Regions from separate parts of the Paenibacillus sp. P2(2022) genome, predicted to be linked through region 2. Evidence: riboswitches for the same ligand, from Rfam matches in the RefSeq annotation. Region 2 holds a riboswitch; the other holds the start of a gene.
The links. A riboswitch is a leader RNA that binds a small molecule or an ion and turns the genes downstream of it on or off. The one in region 2 is predicted to bind cyclic di-AMP.
Positions count from the first base shown of each region.

Region 1: linked by a shared signal. The riboswitch ahead of MMB75_RS23095 (3D domain-containing protein) and the one ahead of MMB75_RS05980 (3D domain-containing protein) in region 2 are both predicted to bind cyclic di-AMP.

Region 1 is NZ_JAKWFI010000011.1:11,044-15,391, reverse strand. Features, by position in the region: gene rnmV (ribonuclease M5) at 1-455, opposite strand, end outside; gene MMB75_RS23095 (3D domain-containing protein) at 603-1,751, opposite strand; cyclic di-AMP (ydaO/yuaA leader) riboswitch at 2,023-2,302, opposite strand; gene MMB75_RS23090 (TatD family hydrolase) at 2,503-3,273, opposite strand; gene MMB75_RS23085 (HD domain-containing protein) at 3,316-4,348, opposite strand, start outside.
Region 2 is NZ_JAKWFI010000001.1:1,313,503-1,317,850, forward strand. Features, by position in the region: gene MMB75_RS05970 (ABC transporter substrate-binding protein/permease) at 1-910, shown strand, start outside; gene MMB75_RS05975 (amino acid ABC transporter ATP-binding protein) at 897-1,619, shown strand; cyclic di-AMP (ydaO/yuaA leader) riboswitch at 1,863-2,032, shown strand; gene MMB75_RS05980 (3D domain-containing protein) at 2,039-2,707, shown strand; gene MMB75_RS05985 (polysaccharide deacetylase family protein) at 2,907-3,713, opposite strand; gene MMB75_RS05990 (NADH:flavin oxidoreductase/NADH oxidase) at 4,017-4,348, shown strand, end outside.

The DNA.
Region 1 (4,348 bases), on a different contig from region 2:
CCGTTACAATAGCCAATACCCAGTACATTCCCCAAGGCCATACGGCGTGCAGCAGCATTGGGATGGGTAATAAGTCCAGCGTCAATCAGGTCCGCCCATTCAATCAGCGGTTCGGCACCTTCCACTGTCGTATGTACCCGCGCAAGAGCGTGTCTGATGGCTTCCGGGGAGGCATTCTCTACGCCAATATCCCCTTTGCGCGTCGCCTCTGCCTCAGGTATAAAAGCCTGCTTGCAGCCGGGTACCTTGGAGGCGATGATTTTACGGATACGCTCCCCTGCATGATCGGGATCAGTTAAAATAATGACCCCCCGCCGTTCCTGCGCCAATGCAATTTTCCGCAGCGTCATTTTATTAATGGCTGAACCGCCAGTTTCTATCGTATCTGCTTCGACAGCACGGCGAATGGCTACCGTATCATCCCGGCCTTCCACCACGATCACTTCCTTGATCATCTTCGTTTCCCCTCCACTGCTACACAGCAACATATATTTATCTTTCCCTGCTTTTGAAAACAAAATAAGAAGAGGGTATCCTCTTCTTAGCATGGCATAACTATGTTGTTAATACTATCGCATTGTCCTCAACATACACAACCTGTTTTAGTTGATTTCCGGCTTTACAGGTCCGATAACATATACGGTTTTACCGTGCTTACGACCAAATTGGTTGGCCCGGCTTAAACTCTCATAATACACATCGATTTTGTGGCCTTTAATCGCGCCACCGGTATCCTCCGCACGGCGGAAGCCCACCCCTTCAATATACACCCACCACCCGATTGGGATTACACTCGGATCGACAGCGATGGTGCGTCCTTCCGTGACACGCGTGCCGGAGGCGGTACGTGTACCGATACCTGGCTCCTGTGCGGAATACGCCGTCATGGAGACATTTTGTAAAACTTTTCTATAATTAAAATTAATACCTGCTTTACGGACAGCACTGCCCGAACTAACCTTTGTAGCCTTAACCGCATCTTTAGGGCCGATGGAAGCAGCTAGAACGACCGGTTTCTTCTTCGTTCCTACCGCAATTACCTTATCCACACGATTCTGTGCGACTTCCTTGTTGACCAGCTGTTTGGATACCAATTTTCCATCATGGTATACCTTTTGAACATGCTGGACTACCACACCCGATTTGCCACTTTGAATGACTCGATTATCGCCTTTATAGAGACTTGGATCTGCCGTTTTGATGACCTGATAAGGCACTTGTTTTTTCTGTTCGACCTGCTGTTTCTTCACACGGACGATTTTTATGTCCATGTTAGCTGAAACAGAGGCATCCAACGCAGGGTAAACTTTATCCGTTGATGATAATTTATAGCCCGAAGTGCGAATGGCACCCTCTACTGTATTTTCTGTTGTGTACAGCTTTTTCGTCTTATTGCCTGAGGATACTTTAACCTGATTGGCACGTTTAATGACTACGCGATCCCCATCCTGTACTGCCCCATTTAGCGGCATGGAAATTGTATCATGCGGCTGAAGTGAAATAGAATGCTCATTGAGCAAATCTTGGAGCTTGGATTCCCGGGTTTCTACCGCAGATGCCTTACCATCGATGACAAAAAAGACTTGTTTTTTAGATTGCGTGTACATCAGAATTGAAATCATAATCGTTAGTGCGATTAGAAAAATAGCAACCAAAGCAGCCTGGCGCACATTCTCTTGCTTCCAACGTAATACGTAAGACATGCTGGATGAGCGTGACTCATGGGTCTCCTCTTTTCGGAAAATGCCCATTTCCTCCGTCCTCCTTACATAGCCCGCCGTCTGGAGTAAGACATAGTTGATCGTTGACGTGACTATAACAGATTTTCTACAAGACAAGCCCGTACTGCGACTGTCCTGCACCATGTACCCGTCTTCGCGGCATGCTGTCCTCCCCTGTTTAACCACAGTATGATGACAGATTTTCTTTTATTCACAACAAAAAAAGCCAAAGAAAGAGACTAGAGAGCTCTTTCGTGGCTTCCGACATGTGTGAATATGCGGGAAAACTCATGCACGAGATGGCTTCTCTCTTGTTACGCTTACGGGGTTAGCTGTCGGGTTCGGACGTAGAGAGTCGCCCTAGCTTAGGTCAACCGCTCATGGCGGTCGCCTTCACATTCACCCCGAAGACCCAGAAAGAAATCGAAATACGGCTTCTCTACCTGTTCATCCCATTCGGGAAATGAATTTCGGTTGAGCCGGCTGCTGAAGAGACATTCTCTCTTGCACATACGCCGGACGTACTGTAAGCCATATCGGTTCCCCCGTTCCCTGCAAAAGGGACTCAGCGAGACTGGTTCATGAAATGATTTGTTGATGTTTACACTCAACAACAATTCACTGAAAAGATGATATCCTGTTTCCATGCATGTTGTAAAGCAGGTTTCAAGTACATTTTTTAAAATATTCGGTTAAAAAATTGTAATATTCTTGAGTTTCCTGCAACAAAATCATAATTAGCTCCGTCTATCTCTTTATTTTGATTGATTTCTTCGCTTTTTCACTGAATGTCAAATCGTTCCAAAGCATTTTGGGTCGTAATGGATACCAATTCCTCCACCGTAATTCCCTTAATTTGGGCGGCTGCCTCTGCCACCAATCTCACATGGGCCGACTCATTTCGCTTCCCGCGAAACGGATGAGGCGTCAAGTATGGTGCGTCCGTTTCAATCAGCAGACGATCCAGCGGAACCTGGGCCAGTACCTCTTTTGGCTGCTTGGCATTTTTGAACGTTATGGGCCCGCCAAAGGAAAGGTGAAAGCCCATATCCAGCACCATTTTAGCGGTCTCCCAGCTCCCAGAAAAGGAGTGCATGACTCCGCCAATCTCGCTCGCCTTTTCCTCACGTAAAATTCTCACAATATCTTCATGCGCATCCCGGTTATGGATAACAATTGGCATGTTGAGCTCACGTGCCAGACCAATTTGGTTTCGAAGCACCCGCTGCTGTACATCCTTTGGTGATGTATCCCAATAGTAATCCAGACCGATCTCTCCGATCGCTACAACCTTTTTATGACTGCATAACGATGCAATCCATTCTAAATCCCCCTCCTGCATTGTAATAGCATCCTGCGGATGCCATCCAACGGCCGCATAAATAAAATCATACGTCTCAGCCAGCTTCATGGTGGATGGAATGGTCTCACGATTAAATCCGATATTGATCATCCGTGTTACTCCTGATTCGACAGCACGTGCTATAACTTCTTCACGGTCTTCGTCAAATTGTGGGGCATCCAGGTGAGTATGAGTGTCGAATAAATCCAAGGTTTTCATCTCCTTTTTTTACTTACATTTCTATATATTTGTCTATTGTTTGACAAAATAATTCCTTATTTCGGCAGGAAGCCTGTCTTTTACCCCGTTCAATTTATTTTGGGGAAAATACATGTGATATTTTCCTCGGTGAATGCCACTTATTGAGCGCACAATTTCTGAAACTTCGGATATTTCCCGCACCTCGCCCTGACGTCCAAGCAGTAAAATCTGGTTGTCCGTTGAGCCGCCCTGCCGAAACACATCATAAGGAAGATCTGTTGGAAAATCAATTTCAAGATCATATTCAGGATGCAATCCAGCCTCTTTCAAAGCCTCTCGAATATGGTCAACGGTATCTGTATCCATATTTTCAATCTCTACATATTTATACAATCTACGATCCATAAAACGGCTGCTCAAATCACTTAAAATTTCGTCCTTTTCCCGTTTCCATTGGCTAAATACCGTCTGAATCAAAGACTCATCGAGCATCAAATACTGCTCCACTGTTAGTTCTCCTTTTAACAGATCGGGCAGCGGATCAAGCAGAAAACCAAACTCATATCCGTTTTTGAACAATTCCTTTGCTCTCTTGAAAATTTTACGTAACAGGATTTCCGAGCTGCGTGTTACAGGATGGAAATAAATTTGCCAGTACATCTGATAGCGTGACATTAGATAATCCTCTACAGCATGCATACCCGACTCTTTTACGACAATTCTCCCATTATGAGGACGCAACAAACGTAAAATACGATCCAAATCAATCGTTCCGTAGTTAACACCTGTCGAATGAGCATCCCGCAACAAATAATCCATACGGTCAGCATCGAGCGGACTTGTTACCAGGTTGACAACAATCGGCTTATCATACGTTTTGGCTATAACCGCCGCGACTTTGTGGGGCAGCATCTCATCCACTTGCCGTAGCACAGCGTTAATCTTCGTGTCGCCCAGTACAATGCGGCATGTCCAATCCTCATGGTTCATATGAAAGGCTTCTTCAATGGAATGAGAAAATGGACCGTGCCCCACATCGTGCAACAAAGCAGCACACAGAGCAACCAGTCTTTCTTCCTTTGGC
Region 2 (4,348 bases):
CAAGCGTATCAACGCGGTTGTAATCGAAGATACCGTTGCTAAAGGATACACGCTAGACGGTACCGTAACACTTGCCAAAGCAGTACCTGAAGATGAAGGAGCAGAAACTGCTGTAGGCATCCGTAAAGGAAATGCGGAATTGCTTGCTTCAGTAAATAAAACGTTGGCTCGCCTGAAAGCGGACGGTTCGATTGAGAAGTTTTCTACAGAAGCGAGTGCACTGTCTGCTGACAGACAGGTTTCTTCGAATAGCATTGTAGATATATTTTTGAAATATCGCAGTTTCTACGCTACGGGTATCGGCTACACTCTATTGCTGTCTGCGCTCGGAGTACTGTTCGGATTCATTATTGGCCTGATCATATCATTGCTACGGATGAGTGGTATTCGTATTATCGAGTGGCTAGGTACCGCATATGTAGAGATACTGCGCGGCACACCTATGCTGGTGCAGCTTATGATCATTCATTACGGAGTTGCTTTGACGTTAGGTGTTAATTTTACGCCACTCCAGTCCGGTATAATTACGTTGTCTCTGAATAGTTCGGCATATTTGGCTGAAATTTTCCGTGCTGGTATTCAGGCCGTAGACCGTGGACAGATGGAAGCTGCCCGCTCGCTCGGGATGGGACGAGGCAAAGCGATGCGTCACGTTATTTTACCGCAAGCATTTAAATCTATATTGCCTGCTATTGGTAATGAGTTCATTACGATCATTAAAGAATCTTCTATTATTTCGACCATTGGGATGGTGGACATTATGTATCAAGCCCAGGTCATTAAGAATATTACCTACGAAGGCTTAAGTCCGTTCGTAATCGCAGCCGCTATTTATTTTGTAATGACATTTAGCTTATCTAAGCTGTTGGGTTTATGGGAAAGGAAGTTGAGAGCCAGTGATCACCGTTAAACAACTGCGTAAATCATTCGGTAAGAATGAAATTTTAAAAGGCATTGATATAGATATCGCCAAAGGTGAAGTAGTCGTCATTATCGGCCCGAGTGGTTCGGGGAAAAGTACGTTTTTGCGTTGTATGAATCTGTTGGAACAGCCAACAGAAGGGGAAATCTTGTTTGAGGGTGAGCCGATTACGGCCCGTGGTCATAATATTAATGCGACTCGAGAGAAGATGGGGATGGTTTTCCAACATTTTAATCTGTTTCCGCATAAAACAATACTGCAGAATCTGACGCTTGCACCAACGAAGGTGAAGAAGCAATCGGGGAAAGAAGCGGAGAAAATTGCGTTGGAGCTCCTGCGGACCGTGGGTCTTGAGGATAAGAAGAATACCTACCCGAACCAGTTATCTGGCGGTCAAAAGCAACGTATAGCGATAGCACGTGCTCTCGCCATGCAGCCGCACGTAATGCTGTTTGATGAACCTACCTCTGCCCTGGACCCTGAAATGGTTGGAGAGGTTCTGGATGTGATGAAGAAGCTCGCTGAAGGCGGCATGACGATGGTGATCGTGACGCATGAAATGGGCTTTGCTCGTGAGGTAGGAGACCGAATCATCTTTATGGACAACGGTCAAATTATAGAGCAAGGTACGCCGGAGCAAGTTTTCGGAACTCCAAGCCATGATCGTACCCGTGATTTTCTGGCTAAAGTGCTGTAAGAAAATGCTTTTATGAATTATTGACAAAGCCCTCTCGTGATGATATTTCACGGAGGGCTTTTCTCCTTTTGTCACCATATCTCCATATTTTCGTAACAAAAAACCGATTTTTGATGACAAAATTGTAATGGATATAGTATGATGTTCAAGGTTCCCAACATTTTCATGCAGATAAGGTTACAAAATTGTGATATTATGCAGTAAGCCAAAACTTACCGGGGCAGCAGCAATGATAACAATTACTCAGGTGCTGGGCTCAAACCATGGGAAGTGCGGGGGACGTAACAACGGCAATTATTCCAATGCGTCATATAGATGTTGTGGAATATGCCTAGGGGTGAATTGCACAAGCATAGGGCTTCTCCTGAGTCCGAATCCGACAGCTAACTTCGCAGGCATAACAGAGGAGGTACATATCTTTGAAACACTTAAAACATATTGGAAAAACCATGAAATTTGCGGTGCTTGCCGCAGCGATTGCAGGATTGGCACAGACAGCAGGAGTAGCAAATGCTGCTTCGCTTCATACTGCCAAAGAAGGCGATACTTTCTTTTTGCTTGCTCAACGTTATGGGGTATCGGTAGATGACTTGACGAAGGCTAACCCGGATATTGCGTCCAACAACATATATGCAGGTCTACAAATTAAAGTGCCAGACGAAAAAAGTGTGAAGACGGCTTCGGATTCGAAACCACAGCTTCTTACGGAGAAAGCACCAGCGAATGAGAGGCCAACAATTGAAGCATGGGGCAAAACATTCAATTACAGTAAAGTTGTTGATGTTAAAGCAACAGCATATTCAGCCGCAGCTGATGAAAATGGCAAATGGGGTGCAGTCGATTACTACGGTAATCCGCTTAAACTGGGTACAATTGCAGTAGACCCGAAAGTCATTCCTATGGGAACAAAGGTGCTAGTTACAGGCTATTCCCATCCCGGCTTGCCAGACCATTCTTTTGTAGCCGTTGCCCGTGATCAGGGCAGCGCTATTACCGGAAAGCGGATTGATATCTTTATCCCTGGCAACAAATCATTCGTGAACGACTTCGGCTTCCAAAATGTGAAACTGTACGTTATTGATAAATAGCATTGTGCATATATTTGATTTCATTAAACATAATATATATTATGTAAACTTAATATTATAGCACACAACATATAACTGGGACGACTTCTTATCAGTACGGTCGTTTATCGCTAAAAAAGGCTGTCTTACAAGCAGAAGCATTCTGCTCGTCAAGGCAGCCTTTTTACGTTGTTGGTATATACGAGGCTTAGACATACTGTTATTTTCGTTCCGATGTGTGAAGTAGCCGGGGGACTGTGACAAACTTGTAGCCCTTAGCTTTTAAAGAGTGGATTAGACCCGGCAAAGCTTGGACAGTACCTTGCAAGTTGGAACTTTGACCTCCACCTGCATGCATTAAAATAATGGAGCCAGGTCTGGTAGCCGGGATCACGTTACGCTGAATCTGTGTTTTGCTTAATCCCTTCCAGTCTAGAGAGTCCACATTCCAATTGACGATCATGTACCCATGACGACGCGCCCACTGAATTTGAGGCTCCGTGATTTCACCATAGGGTGGTCGTATTAATCTGGGCTGAAAACCTGCGCTGGCTTCTAAAATGCGTTCTGTTTTTGTAATCTGGTGGCGAAAGCGTTCTGGTGTGGCCTTCCTGAAATCCGGATGAGTATAGGAATGGTTTCCTATAGCATGACCCTCGCGGATGATGCGGCGTATGATCCCCGGATGCTTTTCCGCACGATGGCCGACGATAAAAAACGTAGCTTTGATACCGTTTGCGTGTAATACGTCCAAAACCTGCGGCGTATACCTTGAATCGGGCACATCATCAAAGGTTAAGGCAATTTGGCGGGTGTGCGGGCCGCACATTTTAAAAATGTCCGCATGCTTTTTTCGTAGCATCGCTAATGTTGGAGTAGCTCGATCTTTACTTTGATATACCGAAGTAGCGACAGTAGCTTCCTTGGGATGGGGCGTTCCGATGTTGGGAGGCGTGTCAGCGTGAACGGGAAAACTTGAAAATGCTAGTAACAGTGCTAAACATGGCAACACTCCCCTGTACCGCATTTGTATTCCCCCTTTCCGTGCAGTGGTACCTAGTGGTGCTCTCAGCTATTATGTACCTGTCCTATTAAAATTATGCTGGTGATTGAGTGAAGTCCTACACGACTGAAGAGAAGCACATCATGAAGCGGATATCCGTGAAGATGACGAAGTAAACGCGCATATTCTCTTAAACATGAACGAAAACTGGAGCATTTTCGTAAGTTTTAGCCTTACAAAGGATTCGGTATACCGTGACAGCTGGTGTATAATGGGGATGCTATTCATAATGCTACAGACTTGGAATTGAGGGAAGGATGGATAAAAGTGACCGACTTGTTTACTCCTTATCAATTAAAGGGGCTTTCTTTAAGAAATCGGATTGTCATGCCCCCAATGTGCCAATACAGCGTGGAGGCCAAGGACGGCAAACCGACGGATTGGCATTATGTCCATTATGTGAGTCGCGCGGTAGGAGGGACTGGACTCATAATTGTGGAAATGACAGCGGTTCATCCGGATGGGCGCATTACGGATCGTGATTTGGGCATTTGGAGTGATGAACATATTCCTGCATATCGTAAAATGGTAGAGGAAGTCCACAAGTATGGTGCCAAAATTGCCATTCAATTAGGCCATGCCGGACGCAAGGCTGAAGA